Linked DNA regions of Thiohalobacter thiocyanaticus. The protein of the gene in region 1 interacts with the protein of each later gene in a pairwise test. Links are inferred from orthologs where the notes say so. Each region holds a gene or a part of one and is shown in the gene's direction. Other genes may lie near its edges. The genes, in order: CFK21_RS01555 and CFK21_RS04855.

Region 1 (11,023 bases):
CTCGGGCAGGAGATCGACCAGGCGGCGATCGAGCGTTATCAGCCGCTGCTGCGTACCGAGGTGGCGCTGTTCGACGCCCAGGCGCTGGTTGGCAGCACCCTGCCCGGCCGGCTGGCGCAGCTGCAGGCGCTGGAGGCCGGCCGGGTCGAGTTCAGCCTGGACGGAACCGGCTATCTCGGACAGGTCTACCCGGTGCTGGCCGGCGACGGCCGGACACCGGTGGCGCGGCTGCTGCTGGCGCATGCCAGTGACAACTACTGGGCACCGTATCGCAGCTTTGCCCTGCAGGGCCTGCTGGTCTCCGGCGCCATCCTGGTGGTGGCGGCGGTGCTGGGCATGGTGATCAGTCGACGCACCCTGACCCGGCCGCTGAGCCTGCTGGCCGCGGCGACCCGCAAGATCGCCGCCGGCGATCTCGCCTGGCGGGTGGAGCTGAAGCGGGAGGATGAACTCGGCGAACTGGCCGATTCCTTCAACCGCATGCTCGACGACCTGCGCCAGTCCAACGAGGCGCTGGAACACAACCGCCGGCGCTTCCATGATTTCGCTGCCAGTTCCTCGGACTGGTTGTGGGAGACCGACGCCGGGGGTCGCATCACCTATCTGTCCCCCGGATTCAAGGCCTCGCTGGGCATGGACAGCCAGGAGTGCCTCGGCCGGACCTGGCAGGAAGTGTTCCCCGAGGACGATCTGGAGGCGCTCACGGCGCGCCTGCAGCCGCAGCGGGATCGTGGCTTCCCGTTCAAGGAATTGAGCTTCCGCGTCTGCCTGCACGACGGCACCATCCGGGACCTGCGCATCAGCGGCATACCGGTGCGGGAGCAGGACCGCTTCGCCGGTTTCCGCGGCACTGCCAGCGATATCTCCAAGCAGCGCATCAACGAGGAGCGGGTCGCGCTCCTGTCCAACCAGGACCAGCTCACCGGGCTTACCAACCGCCGCCGCTTCCTGGTCGACCTGGCGCACGAAATCCGCCGGGCCCAGGCACATGACCGTCAGGGCGTGCTGATGCTGGTGGACCTGGACCATCTCAAGCTGCTCAATGATGCCGCGGGCTATGCCGTCGGCGACGAGATGATCGTGCAGGTCGCCGGGGTGCTGGAGCGGCTGTCGCGCGAGGAGGATATCCTCGGCCGCATCAGCGGCGACGAGTTCGCCCTGACCCTGCCGGATCTGGGGCTTGACGCTGCGCGCGCGCAGGCCGCGCGGATACTCGAGGCGATCACCCAGTGTCGGCCGGTCCGCACCAAGGCCGGTGTGCCCATCAATGTCTCAGCCAGTATCGGCCTGGTGGCCTTCCCCGATCAGGGCACCGATCCGGTGGAACTGATCGCCAAGGCCGACAGCGCCATGTACGCCGCCAAGGATGCCGGGCGCAACCGGTTCGAGGTCTTCGACGAGGCCAGCATGTCGCGCGAGCATATCGGCGGCCTGCTGGCCTCGCGCAACCGGGTGCTCAGGGGCCTGGAGGAGGATCGTTTCGAGCTGCATTTCCAGCCCATCGCCAGCGTGCTCAACGGCGAGGTGCACCACTTCGAGACCCTGGTACGGATGCGCGATGACAGCGGCCAGGTGATACCGCCGGGCGCCTTCATCCCGGCCGCCGAGCAGTTCGGTCTGATCGGGAGAGTGGATAAGGAGATCGTGCGCAAGGCGATCTATCACATCGCCACCCTGCCCGATGCCCTGAGCCAGGTCGGGTTCTCCATCAACCTGTCCGGGTTGTCGGTGGGCGAAGACGAACTGCTGCGTCTGATCGAGAACTGTCTGGACGAGACCGGACTGGATCCGGCCCGCATCACCTTCGAACTGACCGAGACCGCGGCCTGCGAGAACATGTCGCTGGCGGCCGAGTTCCTCGGCCGCATCCGCCAGCTGGGCTGCCGCATCGCGCTGGACGACTTCGGCGTGGGCTTCTCCTCCTTCTCCTATCTGAAGCACCTGCATGTGGACATGCTCAAGATCGACGGCAGTTTCATCCGCGACATCGCCAGCAACCAGGAGGACCAGCTGTTCGTCAAGGCGCTGGTGGACGTGGCGCGCGGCATGGGCATCCGCACCATTGCCGAGTTCGTGGAAAGCGAGGCCGCCTTCCGGCTGCTGCAGCGCCTGGGCGTGGATTATGTGCAGGGCTACTACATCGGCCGGCCCGAGCCCGCCATCACCGGGGACGGATTGCATGGATTCGCCCGGCGGCTGAACCCGGGCGGCGGTCAGGTGGTCAACGGCTGAGCCGCTGGCGCGCCCGCTGTGCGGCGGCCCGCACCTGGGACGGCGCGGTGCCGCCGATGTGATCGCGGCTGGCGATCGAACCCTCCAGGGTCAGCACCTCGAACACATCCTGCTCGATGATTCCGCTGAACTGCTGCAGCTGCTCCAGGCTGAGCTGGGACAGGTCGCGCCCCTGCTCCAGCCCCAGGCGCACCGCCTTGCCCACCACCTCGTGGGCATCGCGGAACGGCAGTCCCCTGCGCACCAGGTAGTCGGCCAGATCGGTGGCGGTGGAGAAGCCCTCCAGCGCTGCCGCGCGCAGCCGTTCGCGTTTCGGTTCGATGGCCGGGACCATGTCGGCGAACACCCGCAGGCAGCCCCGGACCGTGTCGACGGTGTCGAACAGCGGTTCCTTGTCTTCCTGGTTGTCCTTGTTGTAGGCCAGCGGCTGGCCCTTCATCAGGGTCAGCAGGCCGATCAGGTGGCCGTTGACGCGGCCGGTCTTGCCGCGTACCAGTTCGGGAACGTCGGGGTTCTTCTTCTGCGGCATGATGGAGGAGCCGGTGCAGAAGCGGTCGGGCAGGTCGATGAAGCCGAACTGGGCCGAGGTCCACAGGATCAGCTCTTCCGAAGCACGGGACAGATGCGTCAGCAGCAGCGCCGCCGCACTGGTGAATTCGATGGCGAAGTCGCGGTCGCTGACCGCGTCCAGCGAGTTCTCCGCCGGGGCGTCGAAGCCGAGCAGCTCGGCCGTATAGTGCCGGTCGATGGGATAGGTGGTGCCGGCCATGGCCGCCGCGCCCAGCGGCATCAGGTTGACCCGCCGCCGGCAGTCGGCCAGGCGCTGGCGGTCGCGCTCCAGCATCTCGAACCAGGCCAGCATGTGGTGGCCGAAGGTCACCGGCATGGCCACCTGCAGGTGGGTGAATCCCGGCATCAGGGTGTCGGCCTCGCGCTCGGCCAGATCGATCAGGCCGCCCTGCAGCCGTTCAAGCTCGGCCGTGATCAGGTCGATTTCCTCGCGCAGATACAGGCGCATGTCGGTGGCGACCTGGTCGTTGCGCGAGCGGCCGGTGTGCAGTTTCTTGCCGGTGGCGCCGATACGCTCGGTGAGGCGCGCCTCGATATTCATGTGCACGTCCTCGAGCCCGACCGACCAGTCGAAGTCGCCGGCCTCGATCTCGCCGCGGATGTCCTCCAGGCCGGCGATGATCTCGTCGCATTCCGCCGCCGTCAGCACGCCGACCCGGGCCAGCATGCGGGCATGGGCGATGGAGCCGGCGATGTCCTGGCGGTACAGGCGCCGGTCGAAGCCCACCGAGGCGGTGAAGGCCTCGACGAAGGCGTCGGTGGATTCGGTGAAGCGGCCGCCCCAGGGTTTGCTCTTGCTGTCGCTGTCCGCCATGTCGGATTCCGTTCGGTTACAGTGGCGCGAGTATACCGCTGGCCGCGTCAGCGGGGCCAGGGATGCTGGTTCTGGCCGGGGCGTCGGGGGATAATCGCGCTCAGTGCGGGGAGGGAACAGCCGGGAACATGGAAACGCCAGCCAACAACGCCGCCGGGTTGCCGCAGGGTGATGCCGGCTTCCTGCCCGACTTCTGCGCCATTCGTGCGGTGTTCGCCGTGGTGGTCAGCGCCCAGATGCTGGCCTTTGTGCTCGCGCTGGCGGGCAGCCCGTTGGGCGCGCTGTGGTGGAGCGAACTGGGCCTGGTGTCGCTGTTTGTGCAATGGGTGGCGCTGTCATGCACCGCGGCCCTGTGCCTGGCCCGGCGCTGGCTGCTGCGCCTGCCGCCGCGCCGCGCCGGGGTGCTGGCCTACGGATTGATCCTGTTGATCGTGCTCGGCCTGAGTGAACTGGCCTTCCGGCTTCTGCCGGCATACGGCGCCATGGAAGCGAATGGCGACGGCCACATGGATTACCTGATCCGCAACCTGGCTATCGCCGCCATCGTCGCCGCGCTGCTCCTGCGCTACTTCTTTGTCCGGCATCAGTGGCAGATGCAGGTGGCCGCCGAGGCCCAGGCCCGGGTCGAGGCGCTGGCTGCACGCATCCGGCCGCACTTCCTGTTCAACAGCCTCAACACCATCGCCGCGCTCACCCGCAGCCGGCCGGCGCTGGCCGAGGAGGTGGTGCAGGATCTGGCCGAACTGTTCCGCGCCGGCATGAAGGAAGTGCAGGCGCGCATCCCGCTCAGCGAGGAACTGACCATTGCCCGCCGCTATCTGAACATCGAACGGCTGCGTCTTGGGGAGCGGCTGCAGGTGGAATGGACCGAGAAGAACCTGCCGCTGGACGAGGCAGTGCCGCCGCTGATCCTGCAGCCGCTGATCGAGAACGCCGTCTATCATGGTATTGAGCCGCGTGGCGAGGGCGGCTGCATCCATATCCTGGCGACCTACAACAAGGGCAGGCTGCGCCTGGAAGTGCGCAATCCGCTGCCGCCGCAATCCGATCCGCCGCGCCGGGCGGGCAACCGCATGGCGCTGGAGAACATCCGTCAGCGCCTGTTGCTGGTGTTCGGGGCGCAGGCGCGGCTGGAGACCGAGCAGCGCGACGGCCAGTACCGGGTGCGCATGCTGATTCCGCTGGAGCGTGCCGCATGAAGGTGCTGGTGGTCGACGACGAGGCGCTGGCGCGGGAGCGGCTGATCTCCATGCTGGCCGGTGTGCCCGACATCGAGATCACCGGCGAGGCGGCCACCGGGCGCGAGGCCATCGAGCAGGTGGCGGCAAACCGTCCCGACGTGGTGCTGCTGGATATCCGCATGCCGGAGATGGACGGACTGGAGGCAGCTAGGCACCTGGCCGGGCTGAGCGAGCCGCCGGCGGTGATCTTCACCACCGCCTATGGCGATCATGCCCTGGAGGCCTTCGAGGCCTGTGCCGTGGATTACCTGCTCAAGCCCATCCGCAATGAGCGCCTGATGGCGGCCCTGGCCAATGCCTGCCGGCTCAACAGGGCCCAGGCCGCACGCATCGGGGATCTGCCCGAGACCCGTCGGCGCAGTCACCTGTGCCTGCCGGTGCGCGGCGGCCTGCAGCTGGTGCCGGTGGCCGACATCCGCTATTTCCAGGCCGACAACAAGTACGTCACCGTGCGTACCGGCGAGGGCGAGTTCCTGATCGAGGAAGCGCTCAAAGCGCTGGAAGAGGAGTTCGGCGGGGACTTCATCCGCATTCACCGCAACGCCCTGGTGGCGCGGCGTCATCTCAGTGCGCTGGAGCGTGACGCCGAGGGTCGGCTGTGCGCCGTGCTGCGCGGGGTGGATGCGCGCCTGGAGGTCAGCCGCCGGCAGCAGCCCGAAGTGCGGCGGTTGTTGAAGGGGGCGTGAGGGAAAAGCTTTAAACCGCGAAGGCGCACAAGGCGCGCGAAGGAAGATGCGAATCAGGGTTGGAATTGTAGGCCGGAAAAAGGGCCGAATGGCCCGTTTCCGGCATTGGCCGGGCATGCCGGGAACGCTGCGCTTATCCCGGCCTACGCTCTGGATCAGTACGTAGGTCGGGTTAGCGCAGCGTAATCCGACAACCCACTTTGCGTCTCCGCGCCTTTGCGTCCTCTGCGTTTGTGTCGTGAAAGGTTGGTGTCGGCAGCAGGTTACTGATCCAGCGCCGCGTTGGCCGTGTCGATGCCGCGGTCGATATAGCCGCCGTAGAAGTCCGGGGTCAGCAGTCCGACGATGCGCTTGGCCAGTTCCTCGCCACCGGGGCCCAGAAACAGCAGGGTGGGGGTCATGTCGACGCCGTATTCGTCGGCGATGCGCCGCGCCGGGCGGATCTCACCCTGCAGGTCCTCAACCATGACGCCGGCGTCGATATTGAGCTTGCGGATCAGTACCCGATCCTCGTAATCGCCGCTGATCAGCATCGGGACCAGGAAGTCCTGCTCGACCTGTTCGCAATAGGTGCAGTGATGGCTGCTGAAGGCCAGCAGCAGCGGCAGGCCGCGCTCGGCCGCTTCCCGGGTGGCCTGCTCCAGGCTCTGCACCTGCTGGACCTCCGGTCGGGTTCCGGCGCCGGCGGCGGCCTGGCCCAGCAGCCAGAGCAGCAGCAGCCCGCCCGTGATAAACTTGAAAGCCTGTTTCACCACTCGTTATCCTCACTGCCTGCGCGCGGGCGGGACAACCGGTCCGCGCTGTCCAATCCCACTGTATCAAGAGAAATCATGTCCCTGACCAAGCTCCGCATCGCCACCCGCAAGAGCGCGCTTGCCCTGTGGCAGGCCGAACACGTCAAGACCGGCCTGGAACTGCACCACCCCGGCCTGGAGGTCGAGCTGGTCACCATGACCACCCAGGGCGACCGGGTGCTCGACAGTCCGCTGGCCAAGATCGGGGGCAAGGGGCTGTTCGTCAAGGAACTGGAGACCGCCCTGTTGGAGGGACGTGCCGATATCGCCGTCCATTCCATGAAGGATGTCCCGGTGGAACTGCCCGATGGCCTGGAACTGGCCCAGATCCTGGACCGCGAGGACCCGCGCGATGCCTTCGTCTCCAATCAATATGCGGACTGGGAGGCGCTGCCACAAGGGGCAGTGGTGGGCACCTCCAGCCTGCGCCGCCAGAGTCAGCTGCGGGCCCTGCGCCCGGATCTGGAAATCCGCGACCTGCGCGGCAACGTCAACACCCGGCTGGAGAAGCTCGATCGCGGCGACTACGCCGCCATCATCCTGGCCTGTGCCGGCCTCAAGCGGCTGGGCTTCGCACAGCGCATCCGCAGCGAACTCGGGCCGCAGGTGATCCTGCCGGCCATCGGCCAGGGCGCGATCGGCATCGAATGCCGCTCCGGGGACCCCGAGGTGCAGGGCCTGATCGCGCCGCTGGGCCACAGCCACACCGCGCAGCGGGTCGCCGCCGAACGGGCCCTGAACGCCGCCCTGCAGGGCGGTTGCCAGGTGCCCATCGGGGGTTATGCCGAGATCGAGCACGGGGTGATCGTGCTGCGCGGCCTGGTCGGCCGCCCGGATGGCAGCGAGATCGTCCACGGGGTGATCAGCGGCCGGCCCGAGGACGGCGAGGAACTCGGCCGGGTGCTGGCCGAGGACCTGCTCAGCCGCGGTGCCGACGCCATCCTCAAGGCGCTCTACGCCGAAGCGCAATAATGGACACAGCCCCCGCCCTGGCAGGCTGGCGGGTCCTGGTCACCCGCCCCGAGGCCCAGGCCGGCCCGCTGTGCGAGCGGCTGGCCGCGGCGGGCGCGGAGCCGGTCCCGTTCCCGGTGATGGAAATCCGCTTTCTGAACGGCGTCCGCTGGCCGGCGCCGCTGGACAGCTTCGACTATGCCCTGTTCGTGAGCGTGAATGCCGTGACCGCCTTCCGTGCCCAGGCCGCGGGAGCGGGTTGGCCGGCGGGCGTGAAGACCCTGGCCATCGGCCGGCAGACCGCGGCGGCCATGACGGCGGCCGGCATCCCGGTCAGCCTGGCCGCGCCCTCCCCCTTCACCAGCGAGGCGCTGCTGGCGCTGCCGGACTTGCAGCGCCTGGCGGATTGTTCCATCGTGATACTCCGTGGCCGTGGCGGCCGGGAGCTGATCCGGGACACTCTGTGCCAGCGCGGGGCCCGGGTCGAGGCGCTCGAGCTCTACGAGCGGAGGCTGCCCGAGGCGGATTCCGCTGCGTTGCTGCAGCGCTGGCATAGTGGCGGGATCGATGCCGTGTTGGTGACCAGTAACGCGATCCTGGATAATCTGCTCGAACTGCTGGGCGAAGCCGGTCGCGAGTTGCTGCGGCGCACCCCGCTGATCGTTCCCAGCGAGCGCACCCGGGCCTATGCATCGCGCCAGGGCTGTGAACAGGTCAGGGTGGCGGACAATGCCACCGATGCGGCCATGGTTGCGGCGCTGGCGCGGCTCGCCGCTGACCGGGCCTCCGCCCACCACCCATCGGGAAGCTGAAGCATGAGTGAGAACAAGGATAAGCCCCAGCCTCAGGGCGCACCCGGATCCGGATCGGCCGCGAGCGAGGGCGGCGGCAAGCCACGCTCGCGCGGCGGCCGCCGGCGCAGCCCTTCCGCGCCCTCAACTGCTGCCGGCGGCGCCAGCCAGGCGCCGGCCCCGACCGGCGGGCGCTATGCCGGGCCGCTGGCCATCCTGGCCCTGCTGGTCGGCGTCGGTGCCCTGGTCGCCGGCTATTTCATCTGGCACGAGGTGCAGCGCCAGGCCGGCTGGCAGCAGGAGGTGCTGGCCCAGATCGATGCCCGCAACCAGGCCCTGGACAATCGCGTGACAGCGGCGGTGGACCGGATGGAAGCCACCCTGGACGAGGCCGTCGGCGCCCGCCGCGGCCTGCAGCAGGATCTGGCCGATCAGCAGCAGTCGATCGCGGCCCTGGAACGCGCCTTCGGCGTGCTGCGGGCCCAGGTCGGCCGCAGCCAGGAGGCCTGGGTGCTGGCCGAGGCCGAGTACCTGCTGCATGTGGCCAACCAGCGGCTGCAGCTGGCGCGCGACGTCGATACCGCCATCGCCGCGCTCACGAGCGCCGATCAGCGCCTGCAGGAATTGGCCAACGCGGCCTACCTGCCGGTGCGCGAACAGATCAGCCGCGAACTGGCCGGCCTGCGCGGCGTCGACGTGCCGGACATCGACGGCATCGCCCTGCGCCTGCAGACCCTGGCAGACAGTGTCGATGACCTCAAGGTCGCCGGCGCCCAGTACCGGCCGACGCCGCGCGGTGCCGCCGCCGACGCCGGGGCCGAAGCCGACGCCGAAGCCGGCAGCTGGCGCGAGTTGCCCGCCGCCCTGTGGGGCGAACTGCGCCAACTGGTGGCGGTGCGGCGCAACGACGAGCCGGTCGCCCCGCTGCTGGCGCCGGACCAGCAGTTCTTTCTCTACGCCAATCTGCGCCTGCAACTCGATACCGCCCGGCTCGCCGCCCTGCGCGGCAACCCCGAGTTGTACCGGGTGAGCCTGCGTACAGCGCGCGACTGGCTGGCGCAGGAATTCGACGCCGGGCAACCGGCGGTGCGCGAGGCCCGCGCCGAGCTCGATGCCTTGCTCGCGGTGGAACTGCGCCCCGCCCTGCCCGACATCGCCGGTTCCCTGCGCCTGCTGCGCCAGGAACTGGCCCTGATCGAGGCCGGTCGGGCCGCGCCGGAAGCGGCTTCCGACGAAGCTGCTGCTGAAGGCGCGGGGAACGCACCATGAAACCGCTGTTTCTGGCCCTGCTCACCCTGGCCCTGGGCGTGGTGCTCGGGTTGGTGTTTCTCAACGAACCCGGCTATGTGCTGATCGGCTACGGTCAGTGGAGCGTCGAGACCAGCCTGTCGCTGCTGCTGTTCGGCCTGCTGCTGGGGTTCATCGTCCTCTACGCCCTGCTGCGGCTGCTGGCCGGGGCGCGGCGCACCCCCCGGCGGCTGCGGGCCTGGCGCGGCCGGCGCCGGGCCCTGCGCGCCCGGCACTCGCTCAACCAGGGCCTGCTGGCCCTGTCCGAGGGCGACTGGCCGCGTGCCGAGCGGCTGCTGACCCAGCATGCCGATGACAGCGAGAGTCCGCTGCTCAACTATATCGCCGCGGCCCGGGCCGCCCAGTACCAGGGTGCGGATGCCCGGCGTGACCAGTATCTGCGCCTGGCTCACCAGGCGATGCCCAACTCCGACGTCGCCGTCGGCCTGACCCAGGCCGATCTGCAGTTCAGCCATCAGCAGATGGAACAGGCGCTGGCCACGCTGACCCATCTGCGCAGCATCGCGCCGCGTCATGCCTATGTACTGAAGATGCTCGCCCGTCTGTACCAGCGCCTGGGCGACTGGGAGCGCCTGCGCGAACTGCTGCCCGAACTGCGCAAGCGCCGGGCCCTGCCCGAGCCGGCGCTGGACGAACTGGAGGAGACGGTCTACCGCGCGCTGCTGGAGGGCAGCGTGCGTCAGCACGATGCCGCGGCGCTGCAGCAGCTGTGGGGCCAGCTGCCACGGCGGCTGCGCCAGGACAATGACCTGGTCCTGGTCTACGGCCGCGCCCTGCATCACCTGGAGCTGGATCCGGCGGCCGAGCCGGTGCTGCGCGAGGCCATCCGGCGTCAGCGTGACGAACGTCTGCTGGATCTCTATGGCCGGGTGCGGGGCGAGAATCTCGGCATGCAGCTCTCGCAGCTGGAGGAATGGCTCAAGGAGCAGCCGCGCAACCCGGTGCTGCTGCAGGCCGCCGGCCGGCTGGCGATCCTCAACCGGCTGTGGGGCAAGGCCCGCAGCTATCTCGAGGCGGCGCTGGAGATCCAGCCGACGGTGGAGGGCTACCAGCTGCTGGGGAGCCTGCTGGAGGAACTGGAAGAACCGGATGAGGCGGCGGTGTGTTTCCGCAAGGGCATGCAGCTGGCCACCGGCGAGACCGGCCGCCTCCCGGCTCCGGGGTGAGGTTCATCAAAGATCAAGAGCGCCACGGAATACACGGAAAAATATAATTGCAGAAACCGCCCGGTCTCTGTTCCACTCAATGCTCGTTATTCCGGCACAAGGCGGAACTATTGCTTTACGGCGGGTTGCGGATTACTCGCTGCGCTCGCCCTGCGGGCCGCCCTTTGGGCGCTCAACGCGCTGCGCGCATGCGTCGGAATGACCGGGAATCGTTACAAATCCACCAGCCTAATATTCAGTCCTGTCCGTGTATTCCGTGGCGCTCCTGATCTTCACCCGCCGCCCTGGGCCGCCTTGTCGCGGGTGTCGGCGGCGAACTCGAAGGCGTCGGCGAACATCTGCTCCATCGGCACGCCGCGGCCGAGGAAGCTCTGGCGGCCGGCCTCGACCATCGCCGGCGGGCCGCTCATGTAGATGTCGTAGCCGGCCGGTTCCGGATAGTGCTCGAGCAGGGCGCCCAGCACCAGGCC
Region 2 (10,876 bases), 710 kb from region 1 along the record:
ACCCCCTGGCCGTGCGCGCCGCGCAGGACAACCCCGAGTTGGCCGCCTTCATCGAGGAATGCCGCCACACCGAGACCTCCGAGGCCGCGCTGGAGACCATGGAAAAGAAGGGCGTGGCGACCGGCCTCACGGCCCTGCACCCGGTCAGCGGCGAGCCGGTGCCGGTGTGGGTGGCCAACTTCGTGCTCATGGGCTACGGCTCCGGTGCGGTGATGGCGGTGCCCGCGCACGACCAGCGCGATTACGAATTCGCGCGCAAGTACGGTCTGCCCATCAAACAGGTGATTCATTCCGCCGACGGCTCGCAGGCGGATGTCAGTGAGGCGGCCTGGACCGAGAAGGGCGTGTTGCGCGACTCGGGACAGTTCGACGGCCTGGACTTCGATCAGGCCTTCAGCGCCATCGCCGACTACATCGAGGCGCAGGGCCGCGGCCGGCGCACGGTCAACTACCGGCTGCGCGACTGGGGTGTGTCCCGCCAGCGTTACTGGGGCTGTCCCATCCCCATCATCAACTGTCCCGACTGCGGCGCGGTGCCGGTGCCGGAGGACCAGCTGCCGGTGGTGCTGCCGGAACAGGTCGAGTTCGACGGCAGCGGCTCGCCGTTGAAGAAGATGCCGGAATGGTCCCGCACCAGCTGCCCGCAGTGCGGCGGCGAGGCCGAGCGCGAGACCGATACCTTCGACACCTTCATGGAGTCGTCCTGGTACTACGCCCGCTATGCCTGCGCCGACAACGACCAGGCTATGCTGGACGCGCGTGCCGACTACTGGCTGCCGGTGGATCAGTACATCGGTGGCATCGAACATGCCATCCTGCATCTGCTGTACTCGCGCTTCTATCACAAGCTGATGCGCGACGCCGGCCTGATCCGCTCGGACGAACCCTTCAAACGGCTGCTGACCCAGGGCATGGTGGTGGCCGAGACCTATTATCGTGAAGAGGACGGCCGGAAACGTTTCTTCAATCCCGCCGAGGTCGAGGTCGAGCGCGACGGCAAGGGCAAGCTCACCGGCGCCCGCCTGGGCCGCGACGGCGGGCCGGTGCAGATCGGCGGCATCGAGAAGATGTCCAAGTCCAAGAACAACGGCGTGGATCCACAGGCGCTGATCGAGCGCTTCGGTGCCGACACGGTGCGTCTGTTCACCCTGTTCGCCGCCCCGCCCGAGCAATCGCTGGAGTGGTCCGACGAGGGCGTGGCCGGCGCCCATCGCTTCCTCAAGCGGCTGTGGGCGCTGGGTATGCGCCCGGCCTTCCGCCTGGCGAAGTACGATACGCCCGAGGAGCGCCGCGCCTTCCTCGCTGGCTTCGACTGGAGCGGCCTGGACACGGAACGCCAGCAGCGGCGTACCGCCATCCATCAGGCGGTGGAGCAGGCCGCGCGCGACTATGGGCGGTACCAGTTCAACACCGTGGTGGCGGCCTGCATGAAGCTGGTCAACAGCCTGGGCGAGATCGACGAGCAGAGCGAGGCGCCCGGCGATCTCGCTCTGCAGTACGAGGCCGTGGACATGTTGCTGCGGCTGCTCGCACCGGTGGTGCCGCACATCTGCCATGTACTGTGGCCGCGCGTTCGCTGCACCGACGCAGCCGAGATTCTCGCCGCCCCCTGGCCGCGGCACGACGCCGCGGCCCTGGTACAGGACAGCATCGAGCTGGTGGTGCAGGTCAACGGCAAGGTCCGCGCCCGCATCCAGGTGCCGGCCGATGCCGACAAGGCCGGTGTCGAGGCCGCGGCGCACACTGATGCCAATGTCCAGCGTTTCACCGCGGGCAAGCCGATCCGCAAGACCATCGTGGTGCCGGGCAAGCTGGTCAACATTGTTGTCTGAACGAGGAATGATGTAGCTCGGGTTAGCGCAGCGTAACCCGAGCTACGGCCTTCACGCTGATAAACAGGATCTTCCATGACCCGATCCCATCACCTGCCGACCGTTCTAGTCCTGCTGCTGGCCCTGACCCTGTCCGCCTGCGGCTTCCAGCTGCGCGGCCAGGCGAACCTGCCACCCGAAATGGCGCGCACCCAGATACAGGGGCTGAGCGAGTACAGCGATCTGGGCCGCGACCTGCGCCGGTTGCTGGAAGGATCCGGCGTGCAGGTGGTGCCATCCGCGGAACAGGCCACGGCCATCCTGGATATCATCACCAACCAGGCCGGCCGCCGGGTGCTGTCGGTGCAGGCCGGCGGCAAGGTGCAGGAATACGAACTGATCCAGCGGCTGGTGTTCAGCGTGCGTACCACCGACGGGCGGCTGCTGCTCGAACCCCAGGAACTGGAACTGGCCCGGGAGTACCTCTACGACCGCTTCGATCCCCTGGCCAGCGGCAGCCAGGAAGGCGAGATCCGGGCCGAGATGCGCCGCGACATCACTCAGCTGCTGATGCTGCGGCTGCAGGCCCTCGGCAGCGACGGCTGACCATGCAACTCAGGCCCGAACAACTCGCCACCCATCTCAAGCAGGGACTGGCGCCGGTCTATCTGCTCTGGGGCGAGGAGACCCTGGTCGCGCAGGAGGCGGCCGATGCCATCCGCGCGGCAGCCCGGGCCGGGGGCTATGTGGATCGGGAGGTGTTTCATGCCGAGTCCGGTTTCGACTGGGGCCGGCTCGGCGAGGCCGCCAGCGCCCTGTCGCTGTTCGCCGACCGACGCATCCTGGAACTGCGCATCCCCTCCGGCAAGCCCGGAGACGCCGGCAGCAAGGCCCTGACGGCCTACACCCGGTCCCTGCCCCCGGATACCCTGTTGCTGGTCATCTGCGGCAAGCTCGAGGCCGCCCAGCGCCGGGCGAAGTGGTTCAAGGCGCTGGAGGACGCCGGCGTGTCGCTGGCCGCCTGGCCGATCGATGGCCGCCAGCTGCCGCGCTGGATCGGCCAGCGCCTGCAGCGGGCGGGCCTGACCGCCGAGCCGGAGGCGGTGCAGATGCTGGCCGAGCGGGTCGAAGGCAATCTGCTGGCCGCGGCCCAGGAGGTGGACAAGCTGGCGCTGCTCTACCCCGGCGAGCAGCTGGATGCGGCCCGGGTCGCCGAGGCGGTCTCCGACAGCGCCCGATTCGATGTCTTCGGCCTGGTCGACACGGTTCTGGCCGGCCAGGGCGAACGCGCCGTGCGCATGCTCGCCGGCCTGCAGCAGGAGGGGGTGGAGCCGGTGCTGGTGAACTGGGCCCTGACCCGCGAACTGCGCAGCCTGGAGGCCATGGGCTGGGCCCTGGCCCATGGTGAGTCGCTGGCTGCGGTGCAGGGCCGGTTCCGGGTGTGGAAGAACCGCCAGGCGGTGATCGGCCAGGCCCTGCAGCGGCACCGGCTGCCGGCCTGGTACGGCTTCCTGCGTCGCAGCGCCCGCATCGACCGCATCATAAAGGGTCAGGCCGCGGGCAACCCCTGGGATGAACTGGTACAATTGGCCTTGGATCTGGCGGGCCGGCCGCTCGGGCTGACCGAGGGCAAGACCGCCTGAGATCATGGCCACGGAATACACGGAAAGCACGGACAGGTCGAATGCCGTAGGTTGGGTTAGCCCGTAGGGTGTAACCCAACATTCAGACCGCATTCGTTGGGTTACGGCGCTGGCGCGCCTAACCCAACCTACAGCTGGAAACGCGTGCGATTCCGTGGCGGATTGGTTTTTCCAGCAGCAGACAGGACCCCGTACCGCAGGATGAACGCCACCCCCGAATCCCTTGCCCCCGACGTTGCGACCTACATGCAGCGGGTCGGCGAGCAGGCCCGTGCCGCCGCCCGGCTGCTCAGCCGCTCCGACACCGCGGCCCGCAACAATGCCCTGCATGCCATCGCCGAGGCCATCGAGGCCGCGACCGATACCCTCAAGGCTGAGAACGCCCGTGATCTCGAGGCCGGGCGCGAACGCGGCCTGGACGCGGCCCTGCTGGACCGGCTGGAACTGACCGATGACCGGATTGCCGCCATGGCCGAGGGCCTGCGCCAGATCGCTGCGCTGCCCGATCCGGTCGGGGCCGTCAGCGATCTCAATTACCGGCCCAGCGGTATCCAGGTCGGACGCATGCGGGTGCCGCTCGGGGTGATCGGCATCATCTACGAATCCCGGCCCAATGTGACCGCCGACGCCGCCGCCCTGTGCCTGAAGTCGGGCAACGCCGCCATCCTGCGCGGCGGCTCCGAGGCGCTGCATTCCAACCAGGCCATCGCCGCCTGCATCCGCATCGGCCTGGGCCAGGCCGGCCTGCCGGGTACGGCAGTGCAGGTGATCGAGACCGCCGACCGTGCCGCCGTGGGCGAACTGCTGCGGATGAAGGACTGTGTCGATGTCATCGTGCCGCGCGGCGGCAAGGGCCTGATCGAACGGGTGAGCGAGGAATCCCGCATCCCGGTGATCAAGCACCTGGACGGGATCTGCCACGTCTACATCGACGACCGCGCGGATCCGGACAAGGCCTATGCCATTGCGCTCAACGCCAAGACCCAGCGCTACGGCACCTGCAACACCATGGAGACCCTGCTGGTGCATGCGGACATCGCCGAATCCATCCTGCCGCGGCTGGCGCGAGCCTATCGGGAAAAGGGCGTGGAGTTGCGCGGCTGCGAGCGCACCCGCGCCGTCCTCGACGGCATCAGCGCCGCCAGCGACGCCGACTGGGACACCGAGTACCTGGCGCCGATCCTGGCCGTGCGGGTGGTGGATGATCTGGACGCGGCCATGGACCACATCGCCGCCCATGGCTCGCAGCACACCGACGCCATCGTCACCGAGGACTATGCCCGCGCCCGGCGCTTCCTGCGCGAGGTCGATTCCAGTTCGGTGATGGTCAACGCCTCCACCCGCTTCGCCGACGGCTTCGAATACGGGCTGGGCGCGGAGATCGGCATCAGTACCGACAAGCTGCATGCCCGCGGCCCGGTGGGGCTGGAGGGCCTGACCACGCTCAAGTTCGTCGTCCTGGGCGACGGCCAGGTGCGCAGTTGAGTCAGTCCACGATGCCCAGTTCCGACGGCCAGGCATGATCGGCGTCTACGGCGGCACCTTCGATCCGGTTCACTATGGTCACCTGCGCACCGCCCTGGAGGTGCAGGAGCAACTCGACCTGGAGGCCATGCTGATGCTGCCGGCCCGGGAACCCCCCCATCGTGATCCACCGCAGGCCTCCCCCGAGGCGCGCCGCGACATGCTCGCGCTGGCCCTGCAGGGGCAGGACCGGCTGGTGCTGGACGGGCGTGAACTGGAGCGCCCCGGTCCCTCCTATATGGTCGACACCCTGGAATCCCTGCGCGCCGAGCACGGTGACTGCCCGCTGGGTCTGGTACTGGGCGAGGACGCCTTCGGCGGCCTGGACGGCTGGGACCGCTGGGAGCGCCTGACCGAACTGGCGCACCTGCTGGTGATGGCCCGTCCGGGCGGGGGGCGTCCGGCGGGCGCGCCGGCCCGGCTGTTGACCGAGCGGGGCGTGGATGATGCCGCGCGTTTGAAAAGCCGCCCGGCCGGTCTTATATATCAGATCGAGGTCACCTCGCTGGCGATTTCCGCCACCGCCATTCGCGCCCAGCAGGCCGCCGGGCGCAGCAGCCGTTATCTGCTGCCCGATGCCGTGCTCGAATATCTGCAGGCCAACCGTCTGTATTGTTGAATCCCCAAGCCCACAGGTAAACCGCGTGACTGAAACCCTCTCCACCGAATCCCTCAAGACCCTCGTCGTTCAGGCCATGGAGGACATGAAGGCCCAGGACATCAGCATCATCGATGTGCGCGGACTGACCTCGGTGACCGACTACATGGTCATTGCCAGCGGAACCTCCGACCGCCACGTCCGGTCCATCTCCCAGAACGTCATCGATGAATCCAAGCAGCAGGGCCTGCGCCCGATCGGCGTGGAGGGCCAGGACAGCGGCGAATGGATCCTGGTCGACCTGGGCGACGTGGTGGCTCATGTGATGCTGCCGCGGGCGCGTGCCTTCTACAACCTGGAGAAGCTCTGGAGCGCCGGCGGCGAGGGCGAGGCCGCCACCCATCTGCAGAGCGTATGACGCGGTAGGCCCTGATGCAGATTCATCTGCTGGCCGTCGGCACCCGGATGCCGGCCTGGGTGGAGGCGGGCTTCAGCGAATATGCCAGGCGTCTGCCGCATGAATGCCGCCTGAAACTGGTCGAGATCGCGCCTGCGAAACGCGGCCGCAACCCCGATCTGGAACGCATCCGCCGCGAGGAGGGCGAACGCCTGCTGGCGGCGGTGCCCCGGGATGCGACGGTGATCGCCCTTGAGGTCGGCGGCAGGGCCTGGAACACCGAACAGCTGGCCGACCGGCTGCGCGGCTGGCTGCAGGATGGACGCGACCTGGCGCTGCTGGTCGGCGGTCCGGACGGCCTGTCCGCCGCCTGCCGTGAACGTGCCGAGCTGCAATGGTCCCTCTCGCCCCTGACCCTGCCGCACCCGCTGGTGCGGGTGGTGCTGGCCGAGCAACTCTATCGCGCCTGGAGCCTGGTCAGTGGCCATCCCTATCACCGGGCCTGAGGGGGGATACTCATGATCCTGCTGGCGTCCGCCTCGCCCCGCCGCCGGGAACTGCTGAACCAGCTCGGGGTGCCCCACCGTGCCGTGCCGGTGGACATCGACGAGACGCCGCTGCCGGGCGAGCCGGTCGAGGCGCTGGTCTGTCGACTGGCGCTGGACAAGGCACGTGCCCTGGCAGCAAAAACCGTTGCTGAACTGCCGGTGCTGGGTGCCGATACCCTGATCAGCCTCGACGGCCGGCCCCTGGGCAAGCCGGCCGACCGCGCCGACGGTATGGCCATGCTGGCGCAGCTGTCCGGGCGCGAACACGAGGTGCTCAGCGCCGTGGCCCTGGTCGTGGGCGGGCGCGAGGCGCTGCGCCTGAACCGTAACCGGGTGCGCTTTCGTGAACTGGAACCCGCCGAGTGCGCGGCCTACTGGACCACCGGGGAGCCGGCCGACAAGGCCGGGGCCTATGCCATCCAGGGGCGGGCGGCCATGTTCGTCAGCCGTCTCGAGGGCAGTTACACTGGCGTAATGGGTCTGCCCCTGTTCGAGACCGCGGAGTTGCTGCGCGAGGCCGGCGTGGCGCTGCTCGAGTTGGGAGATTCGTAAAGAACCGCTGCGGAATCGCCGTGAAAAACACAACCTTGTAGGTTGGGTTGGGTGCATTAGCGCCGTAACCCAACAAACGCGGCCTGAATGTTGGGTTACGCCCTCCGGGCTAACCCAACCTACGAGGTTCGGTGCGGGTATGGAAGCAGCCGGGAAAACGGATACTGTCCGTGTTTTCCGTGTGATTCCGTGGCAAAGGGGTTTTGATTCAATGGAAACTGCATGAGTGAAGAGATACTGATCAACGTCACGCCGCAGGAGACCCGCGTGGCCATGGTCGAGAACGGCGTGCTGCAGGAAGTCTTCATCGAGCGCGAACGCAGCCTGGGCCTGGTGGGCAACATCTACAAGGGCGTGGTGTGCCGGGTGCTGCCCGGGATGCAGGCCGCGTTTCTGGACATCGGCCTGGAACGGGCCGCTTTCCTGCATGCCTCCGACATCGCGACCCGCGATGCCGAGTCCGAAGGGGCGAGCACCATCAGCCAGCTGCTGCGCGACGGCCAGGAGCTCATGGTGCAGGTGATCAAGGACCCGCTCGGCACCAAGGGCGCACGCCTGACCACCCATATCACCATCCCCTCGCGCTATCTGGTGTTCATGCCCTATGCCACCAACGTCGGGGTGTCGCAGAAGATCGAGGATGAGACCGAGCGCCAGCGCCTGAAGCAGGTGGTGCTCGATGATGCCGGTGATGAGGGGCTGGGCTATATCGTGCGCACGGCCGCCGAGGGTGTGCCCGATGCGGCGCTGCGTTCGGACATGGCCTTCCTGCGCCGGCTGTGGGGTGCGATCCAGGAACGCGGCCGCCAGGCCGGTGCCGGCGAGATGGTCCACGAGGACCTGCCCCTGAGCAAGCGCGCCCTGCGCGACCTGGTCGGGGTGGAGGTGGAGAAGGTGCGGGTGGACTCGCGCGAGACCCATGCCAGCCTGGTGCGTTTCGGGGAGCAGTTCGTCCCCGAGGTGGTCGAACGGCTGGAATACTATCCGGGCGAGCGGCCCATCTTCGATCTCTACAGCGTTGAGGACGAGATCCAGCGCGCGCTGGATCGCAAGGTGCAGCTGAAGTCGGGCGGCTATCTCATCATCGACCAGACTGAGGCCATGACCACCATCGACGTCAACACCGGCGCCTATGTGGGCCATCGCAACCTGGAAGAGACCATCTTCAAGACCAACCTGGAGGCGGCCCAGGCCATCGCCCGCCAGCTGCGCCTGCGCAACCTGGGCGGGATCATCATCATCGACTTCATCGACATGTCCGACGAGGACCACAAACGCCAGGTGCTGCGCGCGCTGGAGCGCCACCTGGAACGCGACCACGCCCGCAGCCACATCAGCGAGGTCTCCAGCCTCGGCCTGGTGCAGATGACGCGCAAGCGCACCCGTGAGAGCCTGGAGCATGTGCTGTGCGGCGTCTGCCCCACCTGCAACGGTCGGGGTTCGCTGAAGACGCCCGAGACCGTGGTCTACGAGATCTTCCGCGAGATCCTGCGCGAGGCGCGCCAGTACGATGCCGAACAGCTGCTGGTGCTGGCCGCGCACGAGGTGGTGGATCTGCTGCTGGACGAGGAGTCCACCAGCCTGGCGGAACTGGAATCCTTCATCGGCAAACCGATCAAGTTCCAGGTCGAATCCCTCTATACCCAGGAACAATATGACGTCGTGCTCATGTAGTGGCGGGACGCTGCGGAACCGGGATCTCCCTGCATGCTGAAACGGGCCACGCGGCTGGTATGGTATGGCGTCGCCGCGCTGCTCATCCTTGCGGCGCTGCTGCTCAGTATCGCCCGACTGGTGCTGCCGCTGCTGGATGACTATCACGACGAACTCCAGCAGTGGCTCACCCAGCGGGTCGATCATCCGGTGCGCATCGAGCGGCTGGACCTCGGCTGGCACGGTCTCGGGCCGGACCTGCGGCTGCTCAACACCCGCCTCTACGATCGCAGCGGCGAGGAGGTGCTGCTGCGGCTGGAGGAACTGCGCATCGGCATCGACCTGTGGCGTTCCTGGCGCCAGGGCCGGCTGGTCAGCAATCGCATCGCCCTGCAGGGCAGTGAACTGAACCTGATCCGACGCGAGGACGGACGCATCGTGCTGCGCGGGCGTGAACATGCCACCCCCATCCTCAATCCGCTTACGCTGGCCGCCGAACAGCCGCGGATCGCACTGACGGATGTCACCCTGGGCTGGGAAGACCGCTACCTGGGGCATCCGCGGGTGGTGTTCCGCGACATCGCCCTGCGCATGCGCAACCGCGGTGAGCGGCATCAGTTACACCTTCAGGCCAGGCCGGCCGCCGCCCTCGGGCAGACGCTGGAATTGCAGGCGGACCTGGTGCTGCCGCCCGGGCAGCGCGAACGCTGGCATGGCCGCCTGTATCTGAATGCGCAGGGTTTCATGCTGCGTGAGTGGCTCGGCTGGTACCTGTCCGATCGCTGGTATGCCGGCGGGGTGCTGGATGCGCGCCTCTGGCTCACGCTGACGGGGGGGCGGATCGAGGCCGCGCAGGGTGAACTGGCCGTCCACCTGCCCGTGCTCTCCAGCCGCGAGCGGGCCGCCCCGCTGCTTGCCGGCAACCGGCTGGCGACCCGGCTGCTATGGAATCGCACCGGTGCGGCCTGGCGGCTCAGCCTGGATGCGTTGGAACTCATCCAGGCCGACCGGAGCTGGCCGCGCACCGGGCTGACGCTGGCCATGGCGCCGCCGGACGCTGATGGCCGTCGGCTGCAGCTGGCGCTGGATGCGTTGCCGCTGGAACTGCTGCAGCCGGTACTGCCGCTGCTGGGGGAGGCCGCCGGCACGTCGCTGGATCTTACGGCGTTGAGTCCGCAGGGCTGGGTACGCGATCTGCAGCTGGGGGGCGAACGCCGCAGCGGGCGCTGGCATGACCTGCGCTTCAAGGCCCGACTGGAAGCGCTGGCCTGGCAGCCGCAGGTGCGCCTTCCGGGCCTGAGCGGGCTGAACGCCAGTCTGATCGGCAGCCCGGAGCGGGGGGAAATCGAACTGGAACTGACGGATGGCCGTCTGGCCGCGCCGGCATTGTTCCGCGATGCCCTCCCGATCGGGCGCCTGGCCGGGCGGCTGCGTTGGCAGCAGGAGCCGGACGGTCTGCAGCTCTACAGCGAACGCTTCGCCCTGGCCAATGCCGATCTCGGCGCCCGCGGACAGCTGCGCCTGCAGCTGTCGCGCGATGGCGCTTCACCGCACCTGAGCCTGCAGGCGGAGATCGAACGCGGCGATGCGGCCGCGACCGGACGCTACCTGCCTGCCGGCATCATGCCGGAGAAGACGGTGCGCTGGCTGGACCGGGCCATCGTCAGCGGCCGCATCACCACGGGCCGGGTCGATTTCCACGGCCGGCTGGCCGACTTCCCCTTCGCACAGGGCGCGGGCCGGATGGAGATCCGCGCCCGTGTGGATGACGCCATCCTCGACTATCACCCCGACTGGCACCGCATCGAGGAACTCGACGCCGAACTGGTCTTCATCAACCAGGGCATGCACATCGAGGCGGTCGACGGTGCCATCCTCGGGACCCGCCTGGCGGAAGTGAGCGCCGATATCCCCGACCTCAAGCGCAGCCGCCTGCGCGTCCAGGGGCAGGTGCGCGGTCCGCTGGCCGACATGCTGCGCTTCGTGCAGGACAGCCCCCTGGCCCGGCGCGGTTATGACCTCGGCCAGCTGCAGGCCGACGGCCAGGCCGGGCTGGCGCTGGACCTGGACCTGCCCCTGCGGCGTACGCATGGCGGTCCGGCGCGAGTGGCCGGCCGGCTTGAGCTGCAGGACAACCGCCTGGTCCTGCC

The links.
Region 2: the proteins of CFK21_RS01555 (region 1) and CFK21_RS04855 interact in binary tests that used the Escherichia coli proteins (3 or more experiments, as listed by UniProt). The link is inferred for Thiohalobacter thiocyanaticus from one-to-one orthologs.

What each region holds. Positions count from the first base shown.
Region 1 is NZ_AP018052.1:328,911-339,933, forward strand. Bases 3,686-6,677 are described here. They hold CFK21_RS01555 (LytR/AlgR family response regulator transcription factor), read left to right. Parts: upstream 3,686-4,811; coding sequence 4,812-5,543; downstream 5,544-6,677. Other genes in these bases: CFK21_RS01550 (sensor histidine kinase), read left to right, coding at 3,745-4,815; CFK21_RS01560 (thioredoxin family protein), read right to left, coding at 5,807-6,295; hemC (hydroxymethylbilane synthase), read left to right, coding at 6,374-6,677. Outside these bases: CFK21_RS01540 (EAL domain-containing protein), read left to right, coding at 1-2,232; argH (argininosuccinate lyase), read right to left, coding at 2,222-3,616; more of hemC, read left to right, coding at 6,678-7,309; CFK21_RS01570 (uroporphyrinogen-III synthase), read left to right, coding at 7,309-8,100; CFK21_RS01575 (uroporphyrinogen-III C-methyltransferase), read left to right, coding at 8,104-9,348; CFK21_RS01580 (heme biosynthesis HemY N-terminal domain-containing protein), read left to right, coding at 9,345-10,553; CFK21_RS01585 (CDP-6-deoxy-delta-3,4-glucoseen reductase), read right to left, coding at 10,826-11,023. UniProt on the Escherichia coli protein: Member of the two-component regulatory system BtsS/BtsR, which is part of a nutrient-sensing regulatory network composed of BtsS/BtsR, the low-affinity pyruvate signaling system YpdA/YpdB and their respective target proteins, BtsT and YhjX.
Region 2 is NZ_AP018052.1:1,038,914-1,049,789, forward strand. The notes cover bases 2,953-5,797. They hold CFK21_RS04855 (glutamate-5-semialdehyde dehydrogenase), read left to right. Parts: upstream 2,953-3,655; coding sequence 3,656-4,939; downstream 4,940-5,797. Other genes in these bases: holA (DNA polymerase III subunit delta), read left to right, coding at 2,953-3,454; nadD (nicotinate-nucleotide adenylyltransferase), read left to right, coding at 4,974-5,597; rsfS (ribosome silencing factor), read left to right, coding at 5,674-5,797. Outside these bases: leuS (leucine--tRNA ligase), read left to right, coding at 1-1,832; CFK21_RS04845 (LPS-assembly lipoprotein LptE), read left to right, coding at 1,908-2,417; more of holA, read left to right, coding at 2,420-2,952; more of rsfS, read left to right, coding at 5,798-5,994; 23S rRNA (pseudouridine(1915)-N(3))-methyltransferase RlmH, read left to right, coding at 6,009-6,479; CFK21_RS04875 (Maf family protein), read left to right, coding at 6,492-7,073; rng (ribonuclease G), read left to right, coding at 7,296-8,747; CFK21_RS04885 (YhdP family protein), read left to right, coding at 8,781-10,876. UniProt on the Escherichia coli protein: Catalyzes the NADPH-dependent reduction of L-glutamate 5-phosphate into L-glutamate 5-semialdehyde and phosphate. The product spontaneously undergoes cyclization to form 1-pyrroline-5-carboxylate.